Regions from separate parts of the Heyndrickxia sp. FSL W8-0496 genome, predicted to be linked through region 4. Evidence: riboswitches for the same ligand, from Rfam matches in the RefSeq annotation. Region 4 holds a riboswitch; each other region holds the start of a gene.
What was found. Region 4 has a riboswitch for S-adenosylmethionine ahead of NST63_RS13675 (Fur-regulated basic protein FbpA). Riboswitches for the same ligand answer to the same signal wherever they lie in the genome.
Positions count from the first base shown of each region.

Region 1 (8,339 bases), 1.2 Mb from region 4:
TGTTGAAGCATATAACCGATCGAACGAACCTGATTATCCGGGGACTGACCGTCAATGATGACAGATCCTTGTGTCGGTTGAATTAAACCGGATAGAATTGATAACATAGTCGTTTTACCACAACCACTTGGGCCAACTAACGAAATAAATTCTCCTTTCTCTACGCTAAAGTTTATGTCCTTTAATGCAGTTGTTACTGTTTTGGGGGTGAAATAACTGTGATGGATATTTTCTACAGTTAGGAAGCTCATAAGGCTAAAAACCTCCTTTATTTGTTATTTAATGCTTTTTCAGCAATAGATGTATTAACTAATGTTTTATAATCTACCCTTTTTGGAAGCTCACCAGCTTCCTCCATAATATCTTGAAGTCTATTCCATCCTTCTTCATTTAAAATAAGATCTGTTCCGAAAGATCCTTGTTTTTGATATCTTTCTATGGAAGTAGCTAGTATATCTAAGTCTATATTCTCAAAAAATGGTTGAACCACTTTCGCCACTTCTTTTGAATCATTTTCCTCTATCCACTTTGCCGCTTTATATACGGCACGAACGAATTTTTCAAGGGTTTCACTATTGTCCTTTATATAACTTTCCTTTGCCATATAATCTGTATATGGAACACTTCCAGACTCTTCACCAAAGGAGGCAATAATATGACCTTTCCCTTCCTTCTCAAAGACAGAGGCCGTAGGTTCGAATAATTGAACATAATCTCCAGTACCTGAGGCAAAGGCATTCGCTACATTGGCAAAATCAATATTTTGTATTAAATTTAAATCCTTATGGGGATCAATTCCATTCTCCTTTATGACGAACTCCCCAACCATTTGAGGCATTCCACCTTTTCTTTGACCAAGGAATGTAGAGCCTTTTAACTGATCCCACGAAAAATTATCAATTTTTTCTCTAGATACAAGAAAAGTACCGTCGGTTCTGGTTAGCTGTGCAAAATTTATAACCGGATCTTCTGCACCTTGTGCATAAACGTAAATAGATGTTTCTGAACCAACGAGTGCTACATCTGCACCATTTGATAATAAAGTAGTCATGGTCTTATCACCGCCAGCAGTTGTCTTTAATTCAACATCTAATCCTTCATCTTTGAAAAATCCTTTTTCAAGTGCTACATATTGAGGAGTGTAAAACACTGAACGTGTTACTTCCGCTACTCTTACTTTCTTTAAGGATTCCTTCTTTGAGCATGCTCCAAGAGAAAAAATCAGAATGGATACGATCAAGAGTGAGAAGCTAAGCTTAACCCATTTTTTCATACTATAATCCTCCTTTAGCTGTTTAACGATTGTACAATGCCATATTCCGTAAGGGGTATGGTACTTTCGCCTTTGTCTGATAAAATATCGTATGAGGAATTAATAAATGTGTGAATGCCTATTTTTTTGAAAGATTTTAGTAGTTGGAGGTTAGCGTATTGCATACGAATCAGAAATGTAATGGTTTAATCATAGAGAAACAGCCCTTTCCATCACCAAATCCTAAGGTACGAATGTATATGATTACATATTGGTCTGATGAATTAAGAGTAAAGGGATTATTAGCAGAACCGAAGGATGAACAAATATATGATGGTTTTCTCTATCTAAGGGGAGGGATAAAAAGTGTGGGGATGGTTCGTCCAGCTAGAATTGGACAATTTGCTGCGGAGGGATTTATCGTCTTTGCTCCCTTTTACCGTGGTAATAGGGGGGGAGAAGGAAATGAAGATTTTGCAGGAAATGATCGAGTAGATGCATACGCTGCATTCGATCTACTTAAACAATATCATCGAGTAAATAGTAAACGAATCCATATTTTTGGTTTTTCTAGAGGGGGAATCATGGCATTACATACAGCGATAGCACGCAAAGAAGCATTATCAGTTGTCACTTGGGGAGGGGTATCTGACATGATTCTAACTTATGAAGAAAGAAAAGATTTGCGAAAAATGCTCAAGAGGGTTATAGGTGGCACGCCGAATAAATACCCAGAACGATATCAGGATCGTACGCCACTATTTTTCATTGAAAAACTAACCCAACCCATCTTGATCATACATGGGGAAAAAGATGAAAATGTATCTATTGAACATGCAAAAAGATTGGAGGAACGATTAACCTCATTTGGAAGGAAAGTGGAAACTTGGTATTTTGCTAATTATACTCATTATTTTCCACCAGCAATGAATCGGCAAATCGTCAATGATTTATGTTCATGGATGAAAAGTAAGCATGAAGCATGATAAAATAAGAGAAAACATGTACGAAAGAGGAGAATATGATTATGGGTATGCCATTAGAACTAAATACAATGATTGTAACAAAAGGTAAGGAACAGAGATTAGAGGAGAATCTATTTATTTTAGAGAAAGATGATTATCGTCTGTATCCAATTGAAATCCCATTAGATATTCGTCGATCAAAAGAAAGCGATACAAGCGGGACAGCAGTGATTAAAAAGATGGAGTGGGAAAACGGAAAAACGAGAATTATTTATCAACTTGTTTCTTTAAATTCGATAAACTAAAAAAAGAACTAGCAGTTAAGTAATTTTTAAAAGTAGAATGTAGAATATAAAAAAGAGGTTGATCATGTCGTATCAACCTCTTTTTATATAGCTGTTTTTGCATCGTTTGTTGCTTTTGTAAAAACCTAACTACCGATCTTACTCCCAATAAAGGATTCTAGCGGATCTTATGGAGATTGTAGTTCTTTTCTCAGTGAAATGAAACATGTAGTGATCCTCCGTCGGTACTTATTAGTTATAACTTTACTTAAATAGCAACAATGTTTGAAAAAAGGGCTTTTAATAGTAAATTATTTAAAAATCGGTCCGCCATTTACCTCAATTTCTTGTGGTACATTGTGGAATTTTTTGAAATTAGCGTTGAATTTTGCAGCAAGCTCTTTTGCTTTATCTGTATATTCCTGTTGATTCGTCCATGTTTTATTTGGGATTAACACTTCATCTGGTACACCAGGAACATGTAATGGGATATGCAGTCCAAAAATTTCATCTTGTGACGTTTCAACATGAGTTAATTCACCTTCAAGTGCAGCTTGCACCATTGCACGAGTATAGCTTAATTTCATTCGGCTACCAACACCATATTCTCCGCCAGTCCAACCTGTGTTGACAAGAAAGACTTGAACCCCATGTTCATCAATCTTTTTACCAAGCATTTCTGCATACACTGTTGCAGGTAATGGAAGGAATGGTGAACCAAAGCAAGTTGAGAATGTAGCTTCAGGTGAAGTAATTCCACGCTCTGTACCTGCTAATTTTGAAGTGTAGCCACTTAGGAAATGATACATAGCTTGTTCTTTCGTAAGCTTGCTAATAGGAGGTAACACTCCAAATGCATCAGCAGTTAAAAATACTATTGTTTGTGGATGGCCAGCAATACTCGGTTCGATAATATTATCAATCGCTTGAATTGGATAAGCAGCTCGTGTATTTTCAGTTAATGTAGCATCCTCATAAAGGGGAAGTCTAGTTTTTGGATCTATAACGACATTTTCTAAGACAGACCCAAAGCGAATGGCATCAAAAATTTGTGGTTCTTTTTCTCTTGTTAATCCAATGCATTTTGCATAGCAGCCGCCTTCAATATTGAAAACTCCATTTGAAGACCATCCATGTTCGTCATCCCCGATTAGACGGCGATTTGGATCAGCGGATAGTGTAGTTTTTCCTGTACCTGATAATCCGAAAAATAACGCAACATCACCCTCTGCTCCAACATTGGCAGAACAGTGCATAGGTAGGATGTCTTTTTGAGGTAGTAGATAGTTCATAATGGAGAAAATTCCTTTTTTCATTTCTCCAGCATACTCAGTTCCACCAATTAAGATTATACGACGTTCAAATGAAACAGCGATAAATGTTTCAGAGTTAGTTCCATCGGTCGTTGGATCCGCTTTCACATTCGGTGCTGACAATATGGTAAACTCTGCTTGATGTGTTTGTAATTCATCTTCAGTTGGACGGATAAATAATTGATGTGCAAATAGATTATGCCATGCATATTCATTTACTACTTGAATCGGTAAGCGACTCTTATTATCTGCACCTGCAAAACCTTTAAAAACAAATATTTCATTTTGTTCCTTAAGATAATTACTAACTTTTTTATATAGCTTATCAAATGATTCCTCCGAAATTGGTTGGTTTACAGAACCCCAATCAATAAGATCTTTTGTAGAAGCTTCTTCAACAATATATTTATCTTTAGGGGAGCGGCCAGTATATTTACCAGTTTCAGCACAAACAGCACCAGTTGATGTTAATTTTCCCTCTTTACGTTGTAACACTTTTTCCACTAATTGAGGAACAGATAGTTGGGATAACACATTTTTTCCAGTTAAAATTTCAGCTAATGTATTTGAAAATGCGACAGATTTCATTATACTAACCTTCCTTTATTCAAAAATTTAAAGATTGTTTTTTATTCGTTAATTAGTATAACACAATTGTATTAATAGTCTATACTATTTGTGCACATTTTTTTTAACAACATTATTTCGACATATTTTCTTCATACATTTCGTGATCTATTTAATAGGAAATAAGAGATGAATAAAAATTTTTGTAGGAACATGTTGACACGAACTTGCAAATTGCGTAATATTTTACCTTGAACGGATACTCTTATCCCGAGCTGGTGGAGGGACAGGCCCGATGAAACCCAGCAACCGGCATTCTATGTTAGAATTTTTTAGTTAGATCATAACCGATGTTTATCGATTGTGTAATCTAATTTTAAGATTTTCTAAACTAGAAAGCAATGGTGCTAACCTGACGCAAGGGAATACCTTGAACGATAAGAGTGAAAGGCGCGATAATGGATCTTAACCTTTCCTCTCATAAACATGCGGGGAAAGGTTTTATTTTTTCTATTCTAATCTTTGTAGCTATTAGGTAAATTTCTGCATAAATTTAACAAGAATACGAAAAGCCATCTTTTATACAATATCGTCTTTCTAAACCCATGAAAAGGATTTTGCTCCTTAACATTAAAGGATAAAATCTATGGTTTATTTCATACTATTAGGGAATGAGTACCGTGAAGCGTAAAAATAGATAGAAGTAATTTTTGGGAGGAATAAATATGACAAAAAAGCGTCGTTTATTCACATCTGAATCTGTAACAGAAGGTCATCCAGATAAAATCTGTGATCAAATTTCTGATGGGATTTTAGATGCAATTTTAGCTAAAGATCCAAATGCTCGTGTAGCATGTGAAACATCTGTAACTACAGGGCTTGTACTTGTTGCTGGTGAAATTACAACAAGTACATATGTGGATATTCCGAAAATTGTTCGTGAAACAATTAAAGGAATTGGATATACTCGTGCAAAATATGGCTTTGACGCAGAAACATGTGCAGTGCTAACTTCTATTGATGAACAATCTGCAGATATTGCAATGGGTGTAGATAAAGCATTAGAAGCTCGTGAAGGTCAGATGTCTGAAGAGGAAATTGAGGCTATTGGTGCAGGTGACCAAGGGTTAATGTTTGGTTTTGCATGTAATGAAACAAAAGAATTAATGCCATTACCTATTTCCTTAGCTCATAAGCTAGCACGAAGAATTTCTGAAGTTCGTAAAGAGGATATTCTTCCATATTTGCGTCCTGATGCTAAAACCCAGGTAACAGTTGAATATGATGAAAATGACAAACCTGTTCGTATTGATACAATTGTCATATCTACTCAGCATCATCCGGAAATAAGCTTAGAACAAATTCAACGTAATGTGAAAGAATATGTGATTAATCCAGTAGTTCCAAAAGAGTTAATCGATGAAAATACCAAATATTTTATTAATCCGACTGGTCGTTTCGTAATTGGTGGACCACAAGGTGATGCTGGTTTAACAGGTCGTAAAATAATTGTTGATACTTATGGTGGCTATGCACGTCATGGTGGCGGAGCATTCTCTGGTAAAGATCCTACAAAAGTTGACCGTTCAGCAGCTTACGCGGCTAGATATGTTGCTAAGAATATTGTAGCTGCAGGTCTTGCTGATAAGTGTGAAGTTCAACTTGCTTACGCGATTGGGGTAGCTCAACCGGTGTCTATTTCAATTGATACATTTGGAACAGGGAAGGTTGAAGAGGATATCTTAATCGAAGCAGTTAGAAAGCATTTTGACCTACGTCCAGCTGGGATTATTAAAATGCTTGATTTGCGCCGTCCAATTTACAAGCAAACAGCTGCATATGGCCATTTCGGTCGTCATGATCTTGATCTTCCATGGGAGAGAACAGACAAAGCAGAAGCATTACGTGACTTTTCACTTTAAAGAATGAAATGGGGCTACATGGGTAGCCCCATTTTTTATTCTTAAGGAAAATATGCACCGTAGATATTAATCACATGATTGTTGTTTACGTCGAGCCTGATTCCAAACAACCTCACCAAAGGAAAATCAAAAGCGTTACCATAACTTGGCGGGGCTGAGCAAGATGCTTGCACGTTTGTTATTCACTTGTAGTTCTTTCCATAAAAATATATATAATGTCTACTGCAAAAAAAGTAAAATAATGATAGTATAGTGGAGTGTATTTTTAAAAGGCGGTTGGCCTTTAATAAAGTATGTTAATTAGAAATGGAGTAGGTGACATACATAAATGTGTGGATTTGTTGGTTGTATTCATGACCGAGAGATTGGTTTAAGAGATTCGGATAGACAGCTTTTTAAGAATATGAATGATATTATTACACATCGTGGACCAGATGATGAAGGTTTTTTTGAAGATGAGCATATCCAATTTGGTTTCCGCAGATTAAGTATTATTGATATAGAAAGTGGACACCAGCCATTAACCTATGAAAATGAGCGCTATTGGATTATTTTTAATGGTGAAATATATAATTATGTTGAGCTCAGAAATGAACTAATTGAGATGGGACTTACTTTTGAAACTTCTTCAGATACAGAAGTAATTATTGCTCTTTATAGTCATTATAAAGAAAAAGCGGTGGAGAAACTTAGGGGAATGTTTGCTTTTACGATTTGGGATAAACAAGAGCAAGTTTTAATTGGTGCTCGCGATCCATTCGGCATTAAACCATTTTTCTATCGTGAAGAAGAAAAACGGACATTCTTTGCATCAGAGAAGAAAAGTATTCTACTTGCAATGGACCATGAAGAGCTTAATTATGATGCAGCACAACATTATATGACCTATCAATTTGTTCCTGAACCAGAAACAATGACAAAAGGAATAAAAAAATTAGAACCAGGACATTATTTTACGAAAAAGCCTGGAGAGAAGATGAAGATTGAACGTTATTGGAAAGCCTCTTTCCAACCAGTTCAAAAATCAGAGGATGAATTTGTTAAAGAAATTAGGGATGTATTATTTGATTCAGTAAACGTCCATATGCGAAGTGATGTTCCGGTAGGATCCTTCTTATCTGGAGGTATTGATTCTTCAATTATCGCATCTATTGCCAAGCAATATCATCCGAACATTAAAACATTTTCAGTTGGTTTTGAACATAATGGGTTTAGTGAAATTGATGTGGCTAAGGAAACAGCAGAAAAATTAGGTGTTGAGAATATTAGTTATATCATCTCACCTGAAGAATATATGAAAGAACTTCCTAAAATCATCTGGCATTTAGATGATCCACTTGCTGATCCTGCATGTGTTCCATTGTATTTCGTCGCACGTGAAGCGAGAAAACATGTAACTGTTGTATTATCTGGTGAAGGTGCAGACGAGCTATTTGGTGGATATAATATTTATCGTGAACCGCAATCATTAGAAGTGTTTGACAAAATTCCTGCGATTGGAAAATCTTTGTTAAAAGCATTAGCAAAAATTTTACCTGAGGGAGTAAAAGGAAAAAGCTTTATTGAACGCGGTGTGACTCCAATGGAACAAAGATATATTGGAAATGCCAAAATGTATACTGAAGAGGAGAAAAAGGATTTATTAGCTCAGTATCGAACAGGTATAGATTATACAGATATAACTAAACCACTTTATGCAGAAACAAAAGGATATGATCCGGTTGATCGTATGCAGTACATTGATATCCATACATGGATGCGTGGAGATATTCTTTTAAAGGCAGATAAAATGACAATGGCACATTCCTTGGAATTGCGCGTTCCATTTTTAGATAAAGAAGTATTTAAAATCGCATCGAAAATACCAACTAGTTTAAAAACAGCAAATAATACAACCAAATATATTTTAAGAAAAGCGGCTGAAGGGGTTGTACCTGATCATGTTCTTAATCGAAAGAAATTAGGATTTCCCGTCCCAATTCGCCACTGGTTAAAAAATGAAATGAATGATTGGGCGAAACAAATCATTCATGAAA
Region 1 is NZ_JBBOXX010000001.1:1,499,273-1,507,611, forward strand. Features, by position in the region: gene NST63_RS07500 (ABC transporter ATP-binding protein) at 1-251, opposite strand, end outside; gene NST63_RS07505 (ABC transporter substrate-binding protein) at 269-1,273, opposite strand; gene NST63_RS07510 (alpha/beta hydrolase family protein) at 1,507-2,238, shown strand; gene NST63_RS07515 (DUF2584 domain-containing protein) at 2,280-2,522, shown strand; gene pckA (phosphoenolpyruvate carboxykinase (ATP)) at 2,813-4,402, opposite strand; SAM riboswitch class I at 4,644-4,825, shown strand; gene metK (methionine adenosyltransferase) at 5,107-6,303, shown strand; gene asnB (asparagine synthase (glutamine-hydrolyzing)) at 6,632-8,339, shown strand, end outside.
Region 1: linked by a shared signal. The riboswitch ahead of metK (methionine adenosyltransferase) and the one ahead of NST63_RS13675 (Fur-regulated basic protein FbpA) in region 4 are both predicted to bind S-adenosylmethionine.

Region 2 (8,339 bases), 200 kb from region 4:
TCATACTGAAGATGAATACCCTAGCTGTAAATTCACCTGATTTGGCAGGATATTTTAAAAGAAGAATAGAATTCATACTTAGTATTTTATGCTAAAGGAGAATTTATATGATTTATCAAAAAGGCGAAATACTAGTCCGAAGACTAAGTGAAAATGATAAACATTTACTAATAAAATGGCTATCGGACCCAATGGTACTACAATTTTACGAGGGACGGGATCGACCACATGATTTAGAAATGGTAGATAAACATTTTTATGATCGGAAGAGTCAAGATGTAATTGGGTGCATTATAGAACATCGAGGAATTCCAATCGGATATATTCAGTATTATGCACTAGACGTTGAGACAAAAATTAAATACGGGTATGCAGTTGGATCTGAAATTATTTATGGCACTGACCAATTTATAGGAGAGGTAAATTATTGGAACAAAGGCCTAGGAAAGCTCATTGTAAGTTCAATGATTGATTATTTAACTACTCAGAAAAAGGCGATGAGAGTAGTGATGGATCCCCAAACCTGGAATAAACGTGCGATAGCCTGTTATGAAAAATGCGATTTAAGGAAAGTAAAACTATTACCAAAACATGAGCTACATGAAGGGGAATACAGGGATGCCTGGCTAATGGAATATACGCATCCTAAGGAGACGGATACTCTTTGAAACCAAAAATCAATGTTATAAATAATGATAGAGGAACATTATAAATACTTCTTTGAATTGAGACAGTTATATGGAGAAGGTTTAGACTTGAATTTGGGGGAAGTCTATAATTAAGAAGGATTTTGATATAGATAGAACGAGAGTGATAGGGAAAATATATCCTCAGTATTGAGGTTGGAACACATTTTGTGAGAATATTGCAGATAATCTGTCTCAGGGACGGCGATGGATACACATTATGCGAGAATATTGCAGATAATCTGTCTCAAGGATGGGGATTGGAACACATTTTGCGAAATATTGAAGAGAATGTGTGTCTAGTATGTATTTGGGAACAAATAAATAAGAGTTAATTCCCATGGTACAGAAAATGGTCTAATTATCTTTACTTTTATAGACAACATTTTCGAGGAAGCTTGTAATTTTTATGGAAGTATTACAGGTGGTCATCGACAACTGTTAACTTTATGGCTGATACAAATAAAGGAGCACTGCAATTGAGGAGATAGTTTACAGGAAAGAGCAATATTCTACCTCGCTACAAAAAAATGTACAAAACTTATAAAACCCAGCTTTCACAAAAAATAGGGAAAGAGGATGAATGGAGCATAGCATCATCCCCAAACTTCATCTAATGTCTCTCTAAATAAGTGATTTAATTTGTCCGTTGGGTCAACCACCTTACTATTTAAAGTGTGAGCAAAATCAGTTAAATGAGCCATTTCCTTTTTTAAATAATGGTAAAGCATATCGTTTCTGAGTTCCTGGTCGCTTTCATCGCCATGTTGCTTTCTTTCAAGCAATTGATTAATAGTTGTTTTGATTTCATCCTCTTGAATCATTTGTTCAAGCAACACAGCAAATTCTATTGGTGGGAAAGTGTTGTATGTTTCAATCCATTTACATGCTAAAACAGGGCGAAGTACATAAAAATATTTTTTAATTTTCACATAATCTTTCTCCATAAAATTGTGAAAGTTTCGTTTACCCATATTTAAATAATGGTACATGGAAGCGGTAGGAACAAAAACTTGACTTGATAGATTTTTCATTTTCTCAATTGTTGAATAAGCTTGATAATAAACAATACTAGAATTCAACCACTCAAGAAGCGAAGGATTTGATTTTCGAAAAAGCCTTAAAGCTTTTGTTAATTCCCATCCATTCATATCAAGTAAATCATTAATAGGTAATTCTATTACATCCCGTTTCTGGTCGATAGATAAATACCAATCTTTTGAATGAATATAAATGAACCGAACATCATAATCACTGTCCTTAGAAGGAACCCCCCATGCACGACTACCAGATTCACATGCATATAATATCTTCACTCGATAGGTTTCTTCAATTTTCATTATTTCTTCACTAATTCTTTTTCTCATAAAATCCCCCCTTATATTTGTCATTACTTATTAAAATAAATGATTCTGATGAATACTTTTTTTCGTATAGTTGTTGCTTTTGTAAAAGCCCAACTACCGGCTTTTACTTCCAATTAAGGATTCTAGCGGTTCTTATGGAGATTGCAACTTTTTTCTCAGTAAAATGAAACGTGTAGCGATCCTCAGTTGATATTTATTAGTGATAACTTTACTAAATAGCAACAAGGTTTGAGAAAAGAGCCTTAATTTAAAACACAGTAACATCTTCAATTATGCTATAAACGGATTTTTAATTTGAATGGATCGAACAAAATCATTTAACTGTACGTATAGTCGATTTACGATCTCCACATCAATAATAGGACTATCTTTACTCATTCGATCAATTTGGCTATCTAAAATATATATCCCATGCGTTGGCTTTCCTTTTAAACTATTGATTAGTGGTTTTAGTGCATATTCTATTGCTAAAAGATGGGCACCTGTTCCTCCTACCATTAATGGAAATACAGGTGTTCCTTTTAATGCACCCTCTGGTAATAAATCAATGAGTGACTTTAAAGCTCCTGTATAGGAAGCTTTATATACTGGAGAGCCAATTAGAACTCCATCTGCTTCCTCCATCACTTCTGTAAATTTTTTTATTTCTATACTGTTATAATACTCCTTTATTAAGTTTACCGGTGAAAAATCTAAAACAGATAAAAATGTTATAGAAAAACCTTCGCTTTCAAGTATAGTTTGTATATGTCGAAGAACTACTTCGATTTTTGACTTTTCTTGAGGACTCCCACAAAGAATGACAATTTTATTCATAAGTTATCCCTTCCTTTAGAGCTTTAATGAAAAATTAGCAATAAAAAAGTCCTCCATTCAAAAGAAAAGAGGACTTTACTGTTCATGTGATCTCTCTTATCTCTCAAGACTATGCTTGCTGGAATTAGCACCTTTCTACTTCATGTAGAGGTTGCTGAAGCGTCAACGGACCAGTCCCTCGGCTTCTCTTGATAAGAATTATTTCATTGTGAATATCATATATACAAAGGATAAATTTGTCAAGAATTATTCCAAGTATTTTTATAGGTTATAATAGTATTAATCAATCACTCATTTGAAACTTTTTTATACCTACATACGTAAATAAAAGTACAAATTAACAAATTGGGGGAGCTTTCATGTTACAGGACATAGCAAAACAAGCAGAAAAATTCGTCTCTTCTTTCGATGCCTTAACAAATGCTATTAGTTGGGGTATCGATAAACGAATTTGAATGAGTATTGCTTCACAGTTTATGATATCTGGCAAGGAACTAGAACCTAAAGAATTTCTAAACGTATCTGATTTTCTAAAAAAAGACATAAAGTGGTATTCAGGTATAAATCAGGAGATGAGATATACATTAGCATCTTTATTAATTAATCAATTTCCCGATCCGATTCAGGCATTCAGTGATTTAAAAGAATGTTATAATGCTCTAACTAAAAAAGGATTTCACTAGGGACCATATACTTATTTAGCTGCATATACATTATTATCTCACCCAATGGAAGGGATGGATAGAAGTGATCAAGCAGGTCTAGCGATGGAGCTATATAAGGCGATGAAAAGCAAACATTTCTTTCTTACATCGAATGATGATTATCCCTTAGCCGTATTACTTACCAATATAAACTGTTCTATTGAACATCAAATGGAAAACATTGAATTTTTCTATCACTATTTAGGAGAACGAGTATTCTGCAAAGGAAATGATTTGTAATTTTTATCCCATATTCTTACTTATGGAGAAAATAATAATCGTGAAAGATTAGCAGAAAACAGCGTAAATCTATAAGAGCAATTCCGAAAGCATCACTTAAAAATTAAAGGAATTCATTTTTCCACCATTGGTGTACTGGCTTTATTAGACGAGCCTGAAAAATACATTTCTGAAATCATTTCGATTGATTTAATTCTAAATGAAAAAAACTATTCCGTTGGTATAAAGAGATGAGCTTACTATTCTCTATTCAAATGCTAGTGAAGGATAAAATCCAAGACAAAGATCTTCTTTCCATAGGAACAGCAACTAATATTCAAGCAATTATACTAGCGCAACAAGCTGCTTCGATTGCAGCAATTTCTGCTGCTACTGCAGCCGCCTCATCTTCGACTAGCAATTGATTATTTACAAATATCCAAAATCGAGTATTGGTAACCATACTCGATTTTGGATATACGAAACTATTGATTGAAGTGAATATTGTTTTTAAGTAGTATAAAAAATAGTTGGCCTCATCTCAGATTAAGGTTCCCTGAATCCAAATAACCCCATAAAAATTGGTGATAATGCTATACTTACAAAGAAAAGAAATATAATGGTTATGCCTATATATTTGAAAGGACCTCTTTCCTTCTTTTTCATTCCTATTATTCCATATCCAATGCTTAAAAACATTGAAACTAAACTACCAAAAATGATTATTGCTATTATCATTTTTTCACTAAAAGTCGGGTTATCAAATATTCGATAACTAATAATATATAACATAATTCCCAGGATGCTAAAAATGGTCGACCAAATACTTTTATTCTCAAACACCCAATCACCTCCCTATTTTGACGATTTTTCAAGTATGCTATCAAATCGTTAATAGCTATGAATGATGGAACTATATTTCATGTAAATATAAGCCTTTAGAGAATAAGAAGTCTTCCGCTTTTTTTAACCTTTTACCGTGGTATTTAACAAACAGTTCATAGCGTCTCAACAACCATTTAAATGACCGATCCCTTATATGTGAATCATCTGATCCTTCGATTAAAGGTATCATTTTTGTAAAAGAATCAAAGCTTAGTAATGCCTCAAATAATTCTAAATCCTTTATTTTCTTTCCTGTAATCTTTTTATACCCATCTAACATCGGTTCTTTAAAATCAATGCCGAACCAGGTGTAGCCCATTATAAGAGAATTCGCTAAATCAAAACGATAATCAGCAATTTTAGCTTTTTCCCAATCCAAAACAACTGCTTTTTTATTATTATCCAGTATGACATTCAAAAAATGATAGTCACCATGATTGAGAACTTCTCTATATTCAATGGTTGTAAATTGTTCCGTAAGTTTATTCAATAATTTCTTATATTCCTGATCTGAAAACTGCTTTACTCTATTTCTTAAATTTGTAAGGTACACATTTAGATAATTATCCTGCCTCAAATTAATCTTTAACAAATCATCTCGAAAAAATTTAATATCAATAGAATGAATATAACCTAGAACTTCACCAAATTGTCTATATTGAAAATTTGATAAAAGGAACTGATCAAATGTTACGCCCTGTATTTTTTCCATTAAAATAATGTTCTGTTCATCATCTTCATAATAAACGCATGGAACATTTACAAATTTTTTTAGAGCTTCACTTTTTAAAACCGAAAGTTCTTTCCTATATGTGGAGTTGTAATTAGGTTCAGAAGTATATTTCTTTAGTACGACGTCCTCGGAAAAATGCTCATCACCTCTCATGTAGCAAAGATGGAATATTGCTATATTGTTATTAAATCCAGTATTGTTTATCGCAACATTACTTATCACAATATCCTGCTTGCTTCCACTATGTTTTTCAATCATTTGTATTATCATTTTTCTAATATCATTATTTCTCACTATTCCCACCTATTTTCTAATATATATGAATCCATCATCTCATTTCTCATCATTTTTTACTGTCATTATAGAATACTGGATTTCAGTTGTCTTTCTTGAATAAAAGCACTTCAATTTTAATAGAAAATAAACTAATATAAAATTATGAGTTTTTATAATTTTTAATAAGTATAGATATTACTTAGTGTACCATATTGAAAAAGCTAGGGGATATTATCATGAACAAAGGGTTATTGATGTCACATTGTGTATTTCCGACACCAGATATTTTAAGAACTGCAAAGTTTTACGAACAAAAGCTTGGCTTTCAAGCCGTTCATTATTTGGATACGGTGGAGCCTCACATACGTTTATATCGTGATGCCACCGAGATCATTTTTAACTAAGTCAAATGGGCAAGCAGTAGTACCGAATCGAAAACTGTACGGTTATGGGTACGATGCTTATTTTATTACAGAAAACCAAACACAGCTTCAACAAGAATTTAATGATTTAAATGTAAAAATCATTCGACCACTAATAGATACTGATTACAATAATAAAGAATTTGTTATAGAAGATATTGATGGAAGATGGCTTGCCTTTGGAATTAAAACTCAAAAAAGTTTATGATATGCAAAATTTTGGAGGTTAAAAATGGGCTTAACCATAAAGCAAAAAGAAGAAGTTAATGAAGAACAATTAAAAGAATTGATCTTTCTATGTCATGAAGATATTGCTCTACTTAATTTGTTAAAAAGTACAAGGCTAATTCTTACCGTTTCTGCGAATGTAAATAATCAATTGGTCGGGATTTTAATTGTTTGGACCAGTTCATTCCATCCTTTTTGTATGTATTTTAGAATTTTATCACACCCATTTTATCGTGGATGGAATATTGAGCACAAATTACTACCCGAGCTAAAAACACTAAATATAAGTACATATCCTTTTCAAACCTCGATTTGGGAAACAGCTATACATTTAAAAACATTATTTGAAACAAATGATTTTTACGAAATTAGAAGAACCTATATGCCAAAGATCAATGTTCAGGAAATTAAGAAATTAGCCCCTTTTAATGTTAAGAAAGACATGCTTAATATTACAACATTGCACGAATTAATAAAAAATCGCGAACTAATGGATAAATTATTACACTTAGTAAGATTCATATATGAACAAACCCATATAAGTAATCCAGTCGCCAAAATGGACCGCGATGAATGGGAAAACATACTTTTAAATGATGATGTTATTCTAGATGGAAGCTATATTTGTCTTAGCTGGGACTCTAAGGATATACTAGCCTATTCTTTTTTACATGAATCTAACAAAGATACTAGCTTGGAGCTAGGTTGGTGCGGTTGTAAAAATAAGCAGGATAAGAAATTACTTCAAACACTTGTTTTAAAACAGGTAGTCTTTGCAGCTGAACAAGGTTTTCAATTTATTGAGGGAGAGTTTGATACGACCGATGAATATGCGATGGAGCTATTAAATTCTTTTCCCTTTGAACCTTCTCCGACTTGGATTACTTATCAATCAGCAACTCAATAACTTGAAAAGAGAGGAAAAACATTTGTCATATCCCCCCATTTTTTCAGTTAGTGTCTAAACATTCATGAAAAAATTCGATTGTTCTTTTCCATGAGTCTAGACTAGCAGAGGCAGTTGCTTTTTTATTTCCTTGACTATAGTAAACATATGGTATTCCTATTGAATGTCCAGCGCCTTCATAGATAAGGTGTTTATAGTTATAAGAAGTTTCGTAGCTTTTTAATCTATCTATCGCCTTCTTTGAGTATCTGTAAGTAAAATCTTCTTTTCCAGAGACTAATAGAATATTTCCATTTATTTTTTCAACCGGAATCACTGCTTTTTCAACAACCTCAGGATCGGAACAAAGGGCATTGTACCATTTTTCTAAAGGATCTCCCACACCTTTCTGCCTCATTTCGATACATTCAAGTGCTACACTTATAGGATTCTTTGGTGAAGCATATGGGATTGGAATTCCTTTATACGTCCATGCCGGAGGAAGTTCCTCATCCTTACTCCATGGCACTATACCACTGAATGAGATAGCAGAACCATTTAATGATACAACTGCCTTAATCTCCTGAAAGAAACTCGCAGTCAAAAGTGCTAATTCACTCCCTTTAGAAGTTCCATGAATACCGATCCAATTAGGAATGGCTTCTGGTCGAGACTTTATCCAGTCTATAGCCGATTTCATGTATTCCAGTGGAATCCTCACTACCTGCTTAGGTAAATCCTCCATACCAAAATATGCTAGAGCGAATACTGTAAAACCATGGGAGGATAATAGAGCTGGGAGATATTCATTGATCCCTCCCTCTGAACCTCCTAACACAATAATAGCCGGCAAAGGAGTTCGATCGTTCATGCAAAACAAAGTGCCTACAAGCCCATTTTCTCTTATTTCATGACGAGCAATATGGTCCGATTTCCACAGCCTTGTTATCTTAATTTCGTGAACAATTGTCTGATTAATTTCTAGATAAAATGTAAAAATTTGTGGCGCTAAGGGATCTACATTATACTCGTTGTTGAAACTTAACTCCTCTATTTTCGTCAATTCAAGTGACCAAAAGAGACCCATCCCATCAACGCCTGAGTAACTACCGCTTAT
Region 2 is NZ_JBBOXX010000001.1:2,914,417-2,922,755, forward strand. Features, by position in the region: gene NST63_RS14765 (GNAT family N-acetyltransferase) at 108-668, shown strand; gene NST63_RS14770 (nucleotidyltransferase domain-containing protein) at 1,283-2,053, opposite strand; gene ssuE (NADPH-dependent FMN reductase) at 2,324-2,869, opposite strand; SAM riboswitch class I at 2,963-3,067, opposite strand; partial or broken gene NST63_RS14780 (DUF4003 family protein) at 3,325-3,813, shown strand; gene NST63_RS14785 (hypothetical protein) at 4,044-4,217, shown strand; gene NST63_RS14790 (hypothetical protein) at 4,339-4,635, opposite strand; gene NST63_RS14795 (aminoglycoside phosphotransferase family protein) at 4,706-5,704, opposite strand; gene NST63_RS14800 (VOC family protein) at 5,923-6,090, shown strand; gene NST63_RS14805 (hypothetical protein) at 6,065-6,316, shown strand; gene NST63_RS14810 (hypothetical protein) at 6,341-7,243, shown strand; gene NST63_RS14815 (acyl-CoA thioesterase/bile acid-CoA:amino acid N-acyltransferase family protein) at 7,287-8,339, opposite strand, start outside.
Region 2: linked by a shared signal. The riboswitch ahead of ssuE (NADPH-dependent FMN reductase) and the one ahead of NST63_RS13675 (Fur-regulated basic protein FbpA) in region 4 are both predicted to bind S-adenosylmethionine.

Region 3 (8,339 bases), 1.5 Mb from region 4:
CAGTGGGTGATTACTGTCAACAATAATCGGCTTTACAGATGCTTTTATCCGTTGACCTTCTTTATAAATCTCCGCAATATGCTTATATCTTTGACCATGATGCTCTTTTTCTTCTATTTGCTGCTGGGAAATCGAAGTGATTCCTTCAATTTTCACTTCAGACCAGCATGGCTGTTCACCAAATACAAGTTGACTTAATATCATTAATTTACAAAAGGCATCTTTACCACTAATATCATTCGTCGGGTCAGCCTCCGCATAGCCTTTTTGCTGTGCTAAATGAAGAGCTGCCTCGAATGACAATTTGTTCTCTCTCATTTTTGTCAAAATAAAATTTGAGGTGCCATTTAGTATCCCTTGAACCTTTGTAATTCGATTAACTTGCAGCAATCGTTGGATAGTTCTTATAATTGGAACCCCACCAGCCGTTGTTGCTTCAAATGCAAGTTTTACATTCTGTTGCTTTGCTTTATGAATTAATTCCTGCCCATATTTTGCAAACATGACCTTATTAGCTGTGATCACATGGATGCCCTTATCAATTGCCTGCTTCAAATACGTGTAACCTGGCTCCTCTCCAACAATCGCTTCAAAAACTACATCCAAATCACGTATATTAAGAATCTCTTCGAAATCTGTTGTGACAAGTATATTCGACTCAATGTCTCTCTTTTTATTTTTATCCCGAATCAATACCGCAACAATTTCCACCCTTACTCCCAGCAGTTCATTAAGCTGCTGTTGATGGGAGTGTATCGCAGTATATACACCTTCACCAACCGTTCCAAAACCTAAAAGCGCTGCCTTTATGACTGACATTAAGAAATCCCCCTTATTCACCTGACCGACTGTGCAAAAATCTACTATTTCTATACTGTGACACTTGTTGCTTTTACAATCGCTTGATCTAAATCTGCTGTTAAATCTTCTACTGCTTCCAAGCCGACCGATAGGCGAATCAGTTCCTCTGTTACACCTGTTAGTTTAAGATCCTCGGCATTAAGCTGTTGATGGGTAGTAGATGCAGGATGGATAATTAAAGATTTTGCATCCCCCACATTTGCAACATGAGACCATAATTTTATCTCATCGATGACTTTTCTTCCTACTTCCCGACCACCTTTAATCCCAAAGTTGACAATTGAACCAAAACCACCTTTGAAATATTTAGTTGCAAGCTCATATGAAGGATGTTCCTCTAGTCCTGTATAATTAACCCAAGCAACGGCAGGATGATCTTGTAAAAACTGGGCAATCTTCAATGCATTTTCATTATGCTTTTGGACACGTAGATGCAATGTTTCAAGACCTTGTAATAATAAGAATGCACTATCAGGACTTAAGCTAGCACCGAAATCACGCAATAACTGCACACGAAGTTTTGTGGCAAATGCTGCTTGAGGCACGTCAATGCCATATCGAAGGCCATGATAGCTTTCATCCGGCTCTTTAAAATAAGGGAATTTATCACTATTCCAATCAAATTTACCACCATCAATCACGACACCGCCGATTGTCGTTCCATGTCCGCCAATCCATTTAGTAGCGGAATGAACAACAATATCAGCACCCCATTTTATTGGATTAGAAAGATATGGTGTTCCGAAGGTATTATCTATGATCAACGGGATTCCATTTTCATGGGCAACATTAGCTACTGCCTCAACATCTAAGACATGTAAGCTTGGATTGCCAATAATTTCTGCAAAAAGAGCTTTCGTTTTTGGAGTGATTGCTTCCCGAAAATTTTCCGGATCAGTTGCATCAACAAATTTCACTTGAATCCCATATCTAGGCAGCGTCGTTGCAAAGAGATTAAATGTCCCACCATAAAGATTTCCAGCAGCGATAATTTCATCTCCTGCACTAGCAATATTTAAAATAGAAAAAGCAATGGCCGCCATCCCTGATGAAAGTGCGACAGCTGCTGTTCCCCCTTCCAAAAGGGCAATACGCTGCTCAAATACATCAACCGTTGGATTGCCAATTCTTGTATAAATATAGCCAGGTTGTTCAAGGGCAAATAACCCTTGGGCATGATCTGTATCTTTAAAAACATAGGATGTCGTCTTATAAACAGGAACGGCCCGTGAACCTGTGGTTGGATCAGGTTGCTGTCCCCCATGAAGTAATAACGTTTCCGGTTGATAGTTTTCATTCGTCATTTTGAATTCCTCCTAGATCTTTTTTATTATTCAGGTGAGGCTAAATAACATTCATTGGCTAATAACATTAAGCCGCTTAAACTAGGTAAGGTTCATTGAGTAATTCCTCTGTTGTGGGATTTGAGAAGTATGGAATGAGGGGAAACAAAAAACCCTCTTCATAAGAAGAGGGCTTATTATATCAGTTCCTCCCCTTATCTTTCAGATCTAATTGATCTGTAGGAATTAGCACCTTTTCAAGCACGAATGCTTGAAGGTTGCCGGGCTTCAAAGGGCCTAGTCCCTCCGCCGCTCACGATAAGAGTGATTATTAAATTTAGAAAATTTTAAATTGCTCTTGTTTTGCATTATAAAAGATGGATGAATAGTTCGTCAACCTTTTTTCTATTAAAAAAACTTTTTAGTGGATTTTTCTTTCATCCCTTTAAAACAGCCGCTAAGTGAAAAAGCATGACTTTTTATCAAAGTAGCAAACGATACTAAACTTTTTACCAATCTTATAATGCGGCTTCTATCGCACACTCAAATTGCTTAATAATATCTGCTGAATCTTCTATTCCTACCGAAATACGAATGACCCACTGATTGATTCCTATGCTTTCTTGCTCCTCTAAAGTAAGACTACGATGAGATGTTCCAAACGGATAGGATACAGTTGTTTCCACTCCTGCTAATGTGGGAACAAGTTTTACCCAACCTAAAGAGGAAAAAAACTGATGAATATCTACAGCTTCTCCTAATTCAATGGTAACTATCGCACCATTTCCCTTACTTGAAAGATTTTCTGGATAGTAAACTTTTTTTACATTAGAATGATTCGTTAGGCTTTCTGCTAACAGTTGAGCATTGGATGCTTGGCGCTCCATTCTTAATGCAAGTGTTTTTAACCCTCTATTAGTAAGCCATGCTTCAAAGGGACTTAAATTTGTACCCAAATTAACTACCTTTTGCCTTGCTTTTGCCATCAATGCTTCTGTTCCAACGACTACACCAGCGGTTACATCACTGTGCCCACCTATATATTTCGTTGCGCTATGAGCCACAATATCCACTCCGTCGATAAACGGCTGCAATAAATATGGAGTTGCGAATGTATTATCTACCATTGTACAAAGCTGAAATTCCTTTGCGATTCGAACCAATTCAGTCACGTCTTCTATCCGTAAAAATGGGTTGGTCACTGTTTCAGAATAAAGAAGCTTTGTATTCGATTGAATCGCCTTTCGAATTGTTGAAGCATCTTTAAAAGGGATAAATGTGGTTTCAATTCCAAGTTCGTTTAATTCATGTTTTAATAAATGATGGGTTCCGCCATATATATCATCTGCCGCAACAATATGATCGCCAGCAGAGGCTACAGCTAATATCCCTGCTAAAATAGCGGAGAGTCCTGAGGATGTAGCAACACCATCAGGAGCACCTTCTAATCTTGCAACAGCTTGTCCTAATTCATCTGTATTCGGGTTACCAGTCCGAGAGTAGAGATATGGAATATTCCCATGATAAAACTCTTCTAATTCCTCCAATGATTGAAACGTAAATGCAGAGGTCTGATATATTGGTGTTGTTTTACTATGTATATTCGATGTATTTATTAAAGAATTATGTACAATTGCTGTTTCAAATGATTTTCCCATTCAATTAGCACCCCATATCCATTTAGTTAAATAGTTAAGAAACTATCACTAAAATTAAAATATTTTAAATTGTACGCCTTCCGTACACTTTTGTCAAAATAAGTTTGCAGACAATAAAAAGAGGGTTGCCTATATCTCGGGCAACCCTCTTTTCGTAACGTTATAAAATCGGAGATAATAATCTAGAAATGGACTCCTTAAAACGAATCCATTTCGGACGTAATAGATATTCTTCTAATGTTAATTCCTTTGATTTTCCCATATCATCCATGTATATTTTTTCGAGTTTCTTTGAAATATGATGACTATATAAAAATGCATTAACCTCAAAATTTAAACGGAAACTTCGATTATCAATATTTGCTGTTCCGACGGTTGCAATTTTCCCATCGACCACTAACATTTTCGCATGAATAAATCCATTATCATAAATATAAACCTTTGCACCAGTTTTCAATAGCTCACCTACATAGGAATAGGTAGCCCAATACACAAACATATGATCCGGCTTATTAGGGATCATTAACCTTACATCGACACCAGATAGAATAGCAATTTTTATTGCATTTAATAAACTATCATCGGGGATAAAGTAAGGTGTTTGCATGAAAATATACTTTTTGGCAGAATTGATCATTTTAATATAACCATTTTTAATTTGTTCCCATTCTGAATCAGGACCACTAGATACAATTTGAACATCTGTGTAACCAATGGAAGGAATGTCCGGGAAATATCTTTCCTCATACCTGATTTCTTTTGATGAAGCTTGATTCCAATCAAGAATAAAGCGTGTTTGCATAGCATATACAGCTTTTCCGGTAATTTTCAAATGAGTATCACGCCAATATCCAAATCGCTTATTTAAACCTAAATATTCATCACCAATATTAAAACCACCGATATAACCAATATTTCCATCAATAATGGCTAACTTTCTATGATTGCGAAAATTTACTCGCAAATTAAGCATCGGGATTTTAGCTGGGAAGAATGAAGCGACTTGGCCCCCTGCATCGATTAGTGACTTAAAGAATTTACGCGGTAGTCTTCTTGAGCCCATATCGTCATAAACGAAACGAACAGTTACCCCCTCTTTCGCCTTAATCGTCAGCAGTTCTACGAGCTTCTGACCTAATAAATCATCACGAACGATGTAGTAGAGTAGATGGATATGATCCTTTGCCTTTCTTATATCCTCAAAAAGCGATTGAAATTTGTCATCCCCATCAATAAAAATTTCTACATCATTGTCATGGGACATAACCGCATCATCATTAACAAGAAGCATATAAACAAGTTCTTTATATTGAACAGTACGTTCATCATGGAAAGGAAATTTATTATTTCTGAGCATATCTATTTGGCGCTGAGATATTTCTTTTATCCCAATTTTCTCCTGATCTTTCCAATAAAAAATTCTTCTTCTGCTTAAATTTTGTCCAAAAATTAAATATATAATAAATCCAGCAACAGGTATGAAAAGTAAAACTAACAACCACGCCCAAGTTGCCCCTATATTTCTCCGTTCTAGAAATATAACGATACCTGATAAAATAAAATTTAAAATGAAGAAGAATGCTAACAAAATCGTAAGAATTGTCATCCTGAACTCCTTTAACAAGATCCCATATTTCTCGAATAAATAAACTCACCAGTATCATACCATATAAAGTTATCTCAGGCACCATTTACACATTTAATAAGTTTTTATACATGTATTATACATAAAAAAGCCACATCATTATTGATGTGACTTTTAATCTTTAGAAGCTGATATAGTTTCTAGGGTTAACTGCATTTGAGTGGGATGCTGTCCATGGACCGACATAGAATTCAAAATGTAAATGTTGGCCATAGGCTTGTCCAGTACTTCCCATGTATCCGATGATTTGTCCTTTATGAACAGGAGTTGAATCCCCAACAAGACGCGAACTCATATGTGCATAAACCGTTGTGTAAATTTGTCCATTAACTGAGTGCGTAATAAAGATAGCATTCCCGTAGCTTGAAGAAAAGTATGATCTTGTAACTACTCCATCACCTGCTGCGACAATTGGAACAGTGCCTCCCTTAGCAATATCAATCCCAGAATGGAATCCATCTGCATCAAAGGAACGATTACCAAATTCCGAAGAAATATATCCTTGTGCAGGTCTCATAAATGAACCAGATGAAACCGGTGGTGTATCTGAGGAACTACCTCCACCAGAATAAGAGTGCTGACTCTGCTGCTGCTGTCTTTGTCTTTGTCTTTGTTTTTCAAGTCTCTCTTGTTCTGCGATTCGATCTTTTTCTAATTTTATCGCCTTTTCAATTGCAGATTTTTGCGCTGATAAAATCGATTGCTCTTCTTCTAAAGAGAGTTTATCATTTTCAAGCTGCTTCTTTTGCTTGCCAAGCTCTTTCATAATTTGATTCTTACGAGCTTTTTGTTGATTCATTTCAATCTTCATTGATTGTAATTTAGCTTGCATTTCTTCAAGGGTTTTTAGCTTCTTCTCAACATCTGCTTGTTTCTTCTCTAATTCAGCCTGATCTTTTTTCTGTTCTTCAATAATTTGTTTATCCGCATTTACTAATGTCGTAACAGCAGACATTCGATCTAATAAATCGGCAAAACTGTCTGATCCTAAAATCACATCTAAAAAGTTAACGGAACTTCCACCATTTGTCTGAATGGCACGAGCACGTTGATCTAATAATTGATTTCTTTCTTCGATTCGTTTTTTCAAGACACTGATTTCTGTTTTTAATTTGTCAATAGCTTGTTGAGCTTCTTTAATTTGTTGTTGTTTTTCTTGAATTTGCTCATCTGTAGTCGCAATTTTAATATCTAATGAGGCTAATTCATTTTCTAGTGTATTTTGCTTACCTTGTATTTCCTTAATGCCTTCATCTTTTTCATTAATATCAGATTTAATCGTTGAGCTTTTCGATTCAACATTCTTTTTTTGATTCTGTAAGTCTGATAGTTTCGAAGCAAATGCATCCGATTGGTAAGCGAGTACACTGCCAATTCCAAGAACAGATGCTAAAGTAATTGAAAGTAGTGAACGTCTCTTCAACCTTAATCCCCCTTAAAAAATTTCTATATATGTATATCTAGACTGTCTGAAGTAATGCTTAACAGACAGTCTATAAAAATGGTCTATTTTATATTTTTAAGAAACGACGAATGGACATCGTACTTCCCCAAATACCAATTAAAATCCCCATCAATAAGAGTAAACCAGTAACTTCAAATACGAATGGACTGAAATCCAGGATTTGTATTAATTGACTTTGTAACCTTGGTGCTAAGAAACTATGCAAGTAGTAATAGCCAACAGTAATAATGAGAATTGGCAGAATAGAACCAATAACACCTAACCACAGACCTTCCATTAAAAATGGCCAGCGTATAAACCAATTGGTTGCCCCTACTAATTTCATAATCTCAATTTCTTTTCGTCTAGCAAAAATGGTAATTTTAATCGTATTTGAAATAAGGAACATAGCTGTAAATAGTAAACCAATTACAAGAACTAGTCCAACATTTCTACTAATTTTTAAGACATTAAATAGTTTTTCAACTTTCCCTTCGCCATATTTGGCTGATTCCACATGATCAAATTTCTCTATTTGCTTCGCCACGGATGGCGTATCTGTAGGTTTCTTCGTTTTTACGATAAATACGTCATACAGAGGATTCTTTTGCTCAAAAAGCTCCATATCTTTCCCCATCGTCTTAATTAAGCTTTGAAGTTCCTCTTCTTTGGATGAAAATTTAACAGACTCTACTTGGCTTAAATTTTCAATTTTTTGTTTAAGGGCTTCTTGATCCTGTGCTTTTGCCGTTAAGTCGATATGAACTCGAACTTCTACATCATTTTCAATATCAGAAGCAATTTTATTCATATTCATCATAATGACGAAGAATACGCCTACTAGTAAAAGTGTTATAGTCACCGCACTGGCTGATGCAAACATCATCCACCCATTACGTCCTAAGCTCTTAAAACTCTCACGAAGATGCCGCCCGGCCGTTCTAGCTTTCATAACCGTAATCCCCCCGTTGTTCATCGCGGACAATGCGACCGCCCTCAATGGCAATCACTCGGTGTCTGATCGTATTCACGATTTCCCGATTATGTGTCGCCATTACTACAGTTGTCCCACGCGAGTTAATTTCTTGTAGTATGTTCATGATTTCCCATGATGTTTCAGGATCGAGGTTTCCGGTAGGTTCATCTGCAATAACCACTTGAGGAGTATTGATAATTGAACGTGCAATCGACACCCTCTGCTGCTCTCCTCCAGATAATTCTGTTGGCAGCATTCTTGCTTTATGTTTCAAGCCAACTAAGTTTAAAACATCCATTACTCGTTTTTTTATTTTACTTTGCTGCTCTTCAATTACCTCAAGTGCAAACGCTACATTTTCGAAAACAGTCAGTGTAGGTAAAAGCTTAAAGTCTTGGAATACAACACCTATTTGCCGACGGAAATAAGGTATACGACTATTTTTTAATTTACTTAAATTAACTCCGCTTAC
Region 3 is NZ_JBBOXX010000001.1:1,246,137-1,254,475, reverse strand. Features, by position in the region: gene NST63_RS06235 (homoserine dehydrogenase) at 1-819, opposite strand, end outside; gene NST63_RS06230 (O-acetylhomoserine aminocarboxypropyltransferase/cysteine synthase family protein) at 870-2,165, opposite strand; SAM riboswitch class I at 2,357-2,469, opposite strand; gene NST63_RS06225 (trans-sulfuration enzyme family protein) at 2,663-3,802, opposite strand; gene cls (cardiolipin synthase) at 3,963-5,408, opposite strand; gene NST63_RS06215 (murein hydrolase activator EnvC family protein) at 5,569-6,870, opposite strand; gene ftsX (permease-like cell division protein FtsX) at 6,959-7,843, opposite strand; gene ftsE (cell division ATP-binding protein FtsE) at 7,833-8,339, opposite strand, start outside.
Region 3: linked by a shared signal. The riboswitch ahead of NST63_RS06230 (O-acetylhomoserine aminocarboxypropyltransferase/cysteine synthase family protein) and the one ahead of NST63_RS13675 (Fur-regulated basic protein FbpA) in region 4 are both predicted to bind S-adenosylmethionine.

Region 4 (8,339 bases):
TAGCTTCTGGTTCATTTTCAAAAACAACACCAATATAGTAAGGGTTTAAATGTTTAATGCCATCCTTACGGTGAGGAACTGTGGAAATAGTCCATTCTTCATCTGGATAATGCTCTTCTAAGTATGGTCTTAGTAATTTCACTTTTTTGTCAATTTGTGCATCTATCCAAAAAGGACGAGCAACAAAAAATATACAATAAGCTACAAATATAACTAATGCTACTAACCAACCATTTTTTCGCCATCTACCTTTTAAAAAAATTGCAATAATTAAGATTGATACAATTACTGCCCCAACAATCAATAACTCTATTATTTCTTGTGGATGCATTATACCTATCCTCCTCTACATAACCATCCAGAATTAAACATTGAACTTTGAAAGACGAAACAGTTATATGTGTCCGTCATTTCAAATACAAATGATGTGAGTAAGAACTCTTTAATGTTGTGTTTTGTGCTTTCATTGCTACGGTTATCTACAAACAAGAACCACGCAAGATAGTGACGAGATATTTGGTAACCACACCTTTAATACAATCTATCCATTGTTTCATTCGAGAATGGGGACCATTAACATTCTGGATGTGATACAAACCCTTAATAACGTGTTTGCCATCGTTTGATTTAATTCTGTAATGTTCCATTCCTTTTTCTTTTGCATAGGTTTTATAGGCTCTCCAAGTATCTGTTACAAGTACGTTTTCTTTTGAAAGTTTAGAACCAATTATATTATCAACCTGTTGTTTCACAACACGCCCCATACAAGCAACTTTAGATATGCGGTCTCTTGCAACAAGAACTTGTTCGTGACTTATTCCTCTACGCTTAGATTTACAGCCACGCTTACGAGGTTTTCGTTCTGAAATGCCACGTTGACCTTATTGATAGTATAGGAAATAGGTCTCGTCAACTTCAACGATACCATCATATTTTTCAAAATCCATTTGTTTTAATGCACTTAACAGTTTGTGTCTCCAATAAAAAAGTGTAACCTAAGTAATCCCTACGATTTCAGCAGATTTTCGGAGGGAATAGCCTTTGAACATACAATCAGCAAACGTAATCCATTCGTCACCTTTTCGTGTACGGTATAGAACTGTATTAGTTGTATCAGTAAAGGTCTTACTACAACACTTACAACGATAGCGTTGGCGACCATTCTATTTTCCAAACCTTACAATATATTCAGATACACAATGAGGGCATTCAACCCCCTATTTGAAGTGTGAGTTTAACGCATTTCATTAATTAGACGACCACCGACAGAGGAAGGAAATAAACATGAAATTTATACGAATTCATTAATAACATCTGTTCTATCTTATATGCAGGTTTACTTTTAAGTGCAATATTATCAATTCTAGGTGCCATTTTAAGAACCTTTGGATTTGAACAAATAAAAATGAGTATATGGAACGGAATTGATTTACTTGTCGTTTTAAGTATACCTGCCTCTTTTTCATTTACTCGAAATATTTTAAGCGTTCAATTCAATTTTGTACGTCCAAACTAAGATTTTAAAATTTAGATTAGGATATATTTCATTGAAGATAAAAAGAGTCATTTTCCAATTAAGAAGAATGACTTTTATTTAAAACTTATTCAAATAAAAAAGAAATCAATGTTATTAAGATAGAGAATCCTAATATGGTACCTACAACAAATGTATGAAATTTACGTCTCATTATTATAATGGCAATATACTCACGAATCATTGCATTTGGCCAGTAATAAAATGCCGTTTTAGAACCGATACCTTGACTATTTAGACCAGCTTTTTTTGCATATAAGCTAGCTCGGAACAGATGAAAATTGTTCGTCGTAAAGATACTATTATATTCATTTCCTTTTAAAGAATCCATGAGGTGTTTTGAAAAAAGCATATTCTGAAAAGTATTCACAGAATGAACTTCTGTCAGAGTATCTTCTATAGGAATTCCATTGTTTACGGCATAAATTTGCATCGCTTCTGCTTCGGGGAGGTTTTCATCAGGTCCTTGTCCACCTGAAAAAACTAATTTTGGTGGTAGAGTTACCGCCTTTTGTTTCCAATAAAATTCAATCGCTTTATTTATTCTACTTGCTAATAGTGGTGGAACCCTATCATTAATTAAACCACTGCCTAAAACAATAATAAAATCTTGATTGTATTTTGGCCTATTAAACTGGTATAACATATAAGCGGTCAAAAAATTAGTTAAATGTAAAAAGAAATAAATGACAATTAATGAAGCTCCTGCATATAGAGGTTGCAAACTAGTCGATAATAAACGCTCAGGATTTATGATTTGGTTTATAAATAATATTAATAGAAAGATACCTAAAAATAATGTTAACGCATTTGAAAATCGTCTCCCCTCTTTTTTCATTAATACCCTTGCATTTAAAAATAATGCAACACTTAGAGCAAAAAAACCAAATGTTGCTATAAATAGTAAAATAGCAAATGGGAATAATGCAAAGATCATAAGGAGTTTATTACCAGTACTGTATCCTAAAATACAACAAAAAATAAGTAATGAACAAAAAAACAGGTTAAACCAAAAACCATTTATCACTCTTCTTGGATCTGATAAATAAGAACTTATAAATGTAACAAACAATAAAAGGGTAATAATTCCAATTGTTAATAGCATTGTAGACCTCAAATTTTCAAAAATAGTTTTTCGATTCATTATACATGAAAGTTATATTAGTTTTCACCTTTTTTTTCATTTTATGGAATTTAAAAGGCTAGATTTTAATCAGAAATCATAAGTTGAAACAAAAAGGAGATACTATTTTATTATTCCTAAGAAAGGAGCAATTTACTATGACTAAAAAATATAATCAAGGTAGTCACAATCAAAATTCCCCCCATTTACATGGACAAACTCCAACTAGTGGAGATAATAGCAAAGGAAATAAAAGAAATAAGGATCAGAGCACGAAAACAGAATAAATTAAAATCAAACAAACCGATTTTTTTAACCGGTTTGTTTGATTTTTTACTTGGCTTTCCATAACTCTTATAGCTTAAATTAATTACAATTGAGTAAAAAACCTCGAATAAACATAGTTGACAAATCGGATTAATATGCTTTAATCTGTAATTACATAAATACTTATCAAGAGAGGTGGAGGGACTGGCCCTATGAAACCTCAGCAGCAGATTCTTTTTTGAATCCTGTGCTAAATCCTGCAAGCAAATTGCTTGAAAGATAAGTTGAGGTTTATACAGTTGATCATTCCTCTTCTTATCCAATTAAAAGAAACTAACATAAGAGAGGAAATGAAAATGGAAAGATTGTTAAATGAAACAATAGAAAGTCGTCGAAACGATTTAATTAATAAGTTAATTGAAAATGGACAATACAAAAAAGATGGAAAGCATCTTTTTGAATTATCTTTATTAGATTTGGAATATGAGTATTATAAAATTACATCTAAAAATCATCCACATAGTGGAATAGACTCTATTCGATGGATTAATTTTAAATAAATTAGTAATAGCCTCTTTAATTTTAAAAGGGGCTTTTTTATTTAGGCCTTATTTTCAAACCTTCTTACTATTCAACTCATATCTTAACTGAAAAAGTAAGTTGAAGTTTGGCAAACCTCATAAGAACACTGAACTCTTTATTTGGTGTAAAAGCCAGAGATAATACAAAAACAACAAACGACACAAAAACAGGGTGTAGTTTTCATATTAGGGATTACTCATGCTTAAAATTTTCCATTTTCAATTCCAATTCAAAATTTCGTTTTATTACACTTCCTCTGTTTATTTCACTATATATCAATATCCGTACTCATCTACTAATTCTATTGGCCTATATACATGTACTTTCCATTTATTATACAATTCAGTTGGAATAATTAGGATGAAAAGGATGTCATCATAAAATATGGAAAGGTGAAACGATGCAGAAAAAAGAATTTTTTGACTCTAGGGCAAGAATGATTGGCTTTTCAATTTTAACTATAACATTGACACTTGTATTTGGTGGTATCACCCTTGCTATGCTTTTCGGGTCAATTACTTTGGAATTTCCAATGTTCATTCTCTCTCTCATATTAACTATAGTTCTTATACCTGTGTCCATCGTACTACTAAAAAAGGCGACAACAAACGAACCTTCCGTTGTCATTAGTACAGAAGGCATTATGATTAATGGATACATTCCTAAAATTGGATTTATCCCATGGGAAGATATCGATGGATGTATTCCATATCAAATCAATAAACAGGCAATGTTAGGTTTTATATTATTTGATGAAGATAAATACGTGAATAAATTCACTGGTATGAACAAAAAGCTTTTAGAAGCAAATAAAAGCATGGGTTACCCTGCCATAAATGTTTCCATTAATAACTTGAAGGATAAAGAAGGTTTTTTTGAAGCACTTGCTGAACAAAATATAGGTTTTTATCTTGAAGATGAACGACAAGCGTAAATACAAACAGCACCAGTATGGTTTAGTGGTGCTGTTTTTCTTGAACCTCATATTCTATAAGATTGTCGTGCACAAACAACAAACTATCAATTTATATATTAATAAACTCATCAATTAGAATTAGCTACACTCTTCGTAGCTACTTTTCCCAGATCTATTGGGTTAAAAAGTGTTTATAAAACGATATTTTAATTTATAAATTTATCTCTTCTTTTTTAACTTAAATGGAAGCAATAATAATATAAACAAAATCAAGGCGGCCGCTTCTAAAGATAGAATATAATATGGATAGGGGCCAAAATAATCTAATAAGGAACCATTTATTGGTTTATATGATAGAAACATATAATTTCCACTAGTGATTTTATTTAAAAAATAGGCAATTCCTGCACATCCATTCAAAAAGAAAAACGAGCTCACCAAACCTTTAGTGGTAGGAATATACTGATGTACTATAACATAATAAATACAAGTCCAAATGATCAGAATATGGGTAATAAAAAATTGAAAGAAGCGAAAATGCGGATATCCTAAGAATAATTCAGGGGTAATGATTGCCATTAATGCTCCCGAGATCCCCATAAAATAAACGATTTGAAAAACAACCTGAGATTTTGTTAATAACATGATTAAACATAAAATTAGGCTTATCGAACAAAGCTGAAGTGGCAATGCAAAAGATACATCCCATACTCCCCCACTATAAAGCCATATATGATAAAGAAATTCTAAGAGGAAAAGTATTGTAAAAAAGGATATTCGCACGATTTGATTATGTTTCTTCAAAAAAGTGCGTCCTAAAATTATGAATAAAACACCAATAAACATTACAATTATCATCAAAGTATGTGAAAATGAGAATATTTCAAATGGAAAAGCCTCATATTTATGCTTAAAAAAACCCTCCATATTATCCCCCCTTCTCTCATATAAGATACTCTAAGTCTCCGAGATTCATGTTATTTAAAGAAAGGTACTGTATATAGCATAAGAAAAACCCTCCTACCTAAGTATGGAGGGTTTACTACTTTAAGATGCCTGTTTAAAATTAATACTTTTTCCTTCTTTCCGTCGTTGTCTATATTCAGCAGTAGCTGTAAAGAGTACGTCGGTGGAAGAATTTAAAGCAGTTTCACAAGAATCTTGTAAAACCCCTACGATAAATCCTACCCCAACTACTGTCATAGCTACATCATTTGGAATTCCAAATAAACTACATGCTAATGGAATCAATAATAAGGAACCTCCAGCAACTCCTGAAGCTCCACAGGCACATACAGCAGCTAAAACACTAAGAATGATCGCTGTAGGAATATCAACGTGAATACCCAATGTATGAACAGCGGCAAGTGTTAACACAGAAATAGTCACAGCTGCACCAGCCATATTAATTGTTGCACCTAATGGAATAGAAACCGAATACGTATCCTTATCCAAACCTAACTTTTCACATAATCTCATATTAACAGGAATATTGGCTGCTGAACTGCGTGTAAAAAACGCAGTAATACCACTTTCTTTTAAGCACTTAAAAACTAATGGATATGGATTTTGACGAATACCAATGTACACGATAATCGGATTAATAACTACAGCAACAAATAACATACAGCCAAGTAATACAGCAAGTAGCTTTCCATAGCTTAATAATGACTCAAGCCCATTTGTCGTAATTGATTCAATGACTAGTCCCATAATACCTAATGGAGCAAATTTAATGACCCATGTAACCATTTTTGCTACTGCATCAGATACGTTTGCTATCATTGTTTTAGTCGTGTCAGGTGCATTCTTAAGTGCTACACCAAGAAGGATTGCCCAAGCTAAGATTCCGATGTAGTTTGCATTATAAATAGCTTTAACCGGATTATCTACTATATTAAGTAATAATGTTTTTAGGACCTCTATGACTCCACCGGGAGCAGCTAAATCCTCTCCGCTATCAGCTAAAGTTAGGCTTACTGGGAAGATGAAACTTACAATTACAGCCACTAATCCAGCTAAAAATGTTCCTAATAGATAGAGTACAAGAATGGATTTCATATTTGTTTTATGACCACTTTTATGTTGGGCGATGGCAGACATAACCAAGAATAATACTAAAATAGGTGCTATTGCTTTTAATGCGCCTACAAATAATGAACCTAATATAACAAATGGTTTGGCGACAGTTGGAATGGCAACTGCTAGAATAACCCCGATAATCAAACCGATTAATATTTGTTTGACTAAACTGATTTGACTCCATTTTTTCCATATACTTTTCATATACGTTTCCCCCTAGTTGTTAAACCGTTAGAATAGTGAAATTATTCTAACTTCAAGTCGTGTTCTATTAGATGCATTTCTAATTAATAGTATTATAATGAATATTTAGATATATTACAATAGGTTTAATATTTTGTGGTGTCTGTACATTCACCCTACTATTTAATTTGAAAATCATAATAAAACAGTGATAGTTCTACTATTATTATGAAAAAAATCCACTATTTTAAATTATTTGATATAATTTAATCGAATACTTTAAACATAATAAGATTTGGAGTGGTTTCTTGTTAATTTATTTTACACATAATTGGGCAGTATAGGGGACGAATGCCATTGTCAGTGATTGAGGAAGAACACCTACTAGTGGAAGGTGGAGATGTCTGTCTTACAGTGGTTGATACAAATTCATAAAATCAATCGAGGTCCGGATTTTGAGATGAAAAACGCTCAAATGAAGTAGGAACTAGAATTAATCGCATGGTAAAGCCGAGCGGTGAACGGGTCCCTTCTCCTCAAAAGCCTGAAGCTCCATATAGGGGAAAAACAAAACGGAACCCTGCCTCCATAGATGAAAAAATCATCTAGGAGGTATTGTCCTTGAGTAGAAAAACTGAAAATACAGGATTTCAATGTAAGAAATGCAGGATGGTAATTAAACCATTAACAAATGGAAGTTATCGTAATCATTGCCCATATTGTTTATATTCTTTGCATCTAGATCAGCAGCCAGGTGATCGGGAAAGTAGTTGTCGAGGTTTAATGGCTCCAGTAGGTCTAGATTATTCTAATAAAAAAGGATATCAAATTATCCATAAGTGTATAAAATGTGGCAAGGTTGGTAAAAACAAAGTGGCTATTAATACAGAACAAGAGGACCAACTAATTCACTTTTTGAAAGCAATACAATAGAATTTATGTTCAAAAGTATTCAAGAGCACAAGAAACAATCTTGTTAGAAGTTTCTTGTGCTTTCTTTAATTATCTTACTTTTATTTTTATATAATCATCATATCCCCTTTTTCGTAGTTTACAAGCGGGACATTCTCCACACCCTTCTGCAATTATTCCATTATAGCAAGTTAATGTTTTTGTACGGACAAAATCTAATGCACCAAGTTCATCCGCTAACTTCCATGTTTCTGCTTTGTTTATCCACATTAGAGGTGTATGGATAATAAACTGTTTATCCATGGCTAGATTTAAGGTCACATTTAAAGATTTGATAAATATATCCTTACAATCAGGATAACCACTGAAATCTGTTTCACAGACACCTGTTATAATGTGTTTTGCACCTACCTGACTGGCTACAACACCAGCGAAGGATAAAAATAATAAATTTCGACCCGGTACAAATGTAGATGGAAGCTCCCCCTCTTCCCCATCCGTTACATCAATGTCAACTCTTGTTAAAGCATTCGGAGCTAGTTGATTTAATAGTTGCATATCTATAATATGGTGTACAATTCCTAACTCCTGGGTGATATTTATTGCACAATCTATTTCCGTTTTATGTCGTTGATTATAATCGAAAGTCACTGCAATTACTTCTTCAAAACGTTTCAATGCCCAAAATAGACATGTTGTACTATCTTGGCCACCACTAAACACAACAATTGCTTTCTCTT
Region 4 is NZ_JBBOXX010000001.1:2,711,362-2,719,700, forward strand. Features, by position in the region: gene NST63_RS13655 (hypothetical protein) at 1-331, opposite strand, end outside; partial or broken gene NST63_RS13660 (IS1595 family transposase) at 365-1,273, opposite strand; gene NST63_RS13665 (YdcF family protein) at 1,602-2,639, opposite strand; gene NST63_RS13670 (hypothetical protein) at 2,816-2,944, shown strand; SAM riboswitch class I at 3,105-3,210, shown strand; gene NST63_RS13675 (Fur-regulated basic protein FbpA) at 3,281-3,484, shown strand; gene NST63_RS13680 (STM3941 family protein) at 3,907-4,440, shown strand; gene NST63_RS13685 (YwaF family protein) at 4,642-5,349, opposite strand; gene sstT (serine/threonine transporter SstT) at 5,470-6,708, opposite strand; gene NST63_RS13695 (RNHCP domain-containing protein) at 7,309-7,620, shown strand; gene queC (7-cyano-7-deazaguanine synthase QueC) at 7,690-8,339, opposite strand, start outside.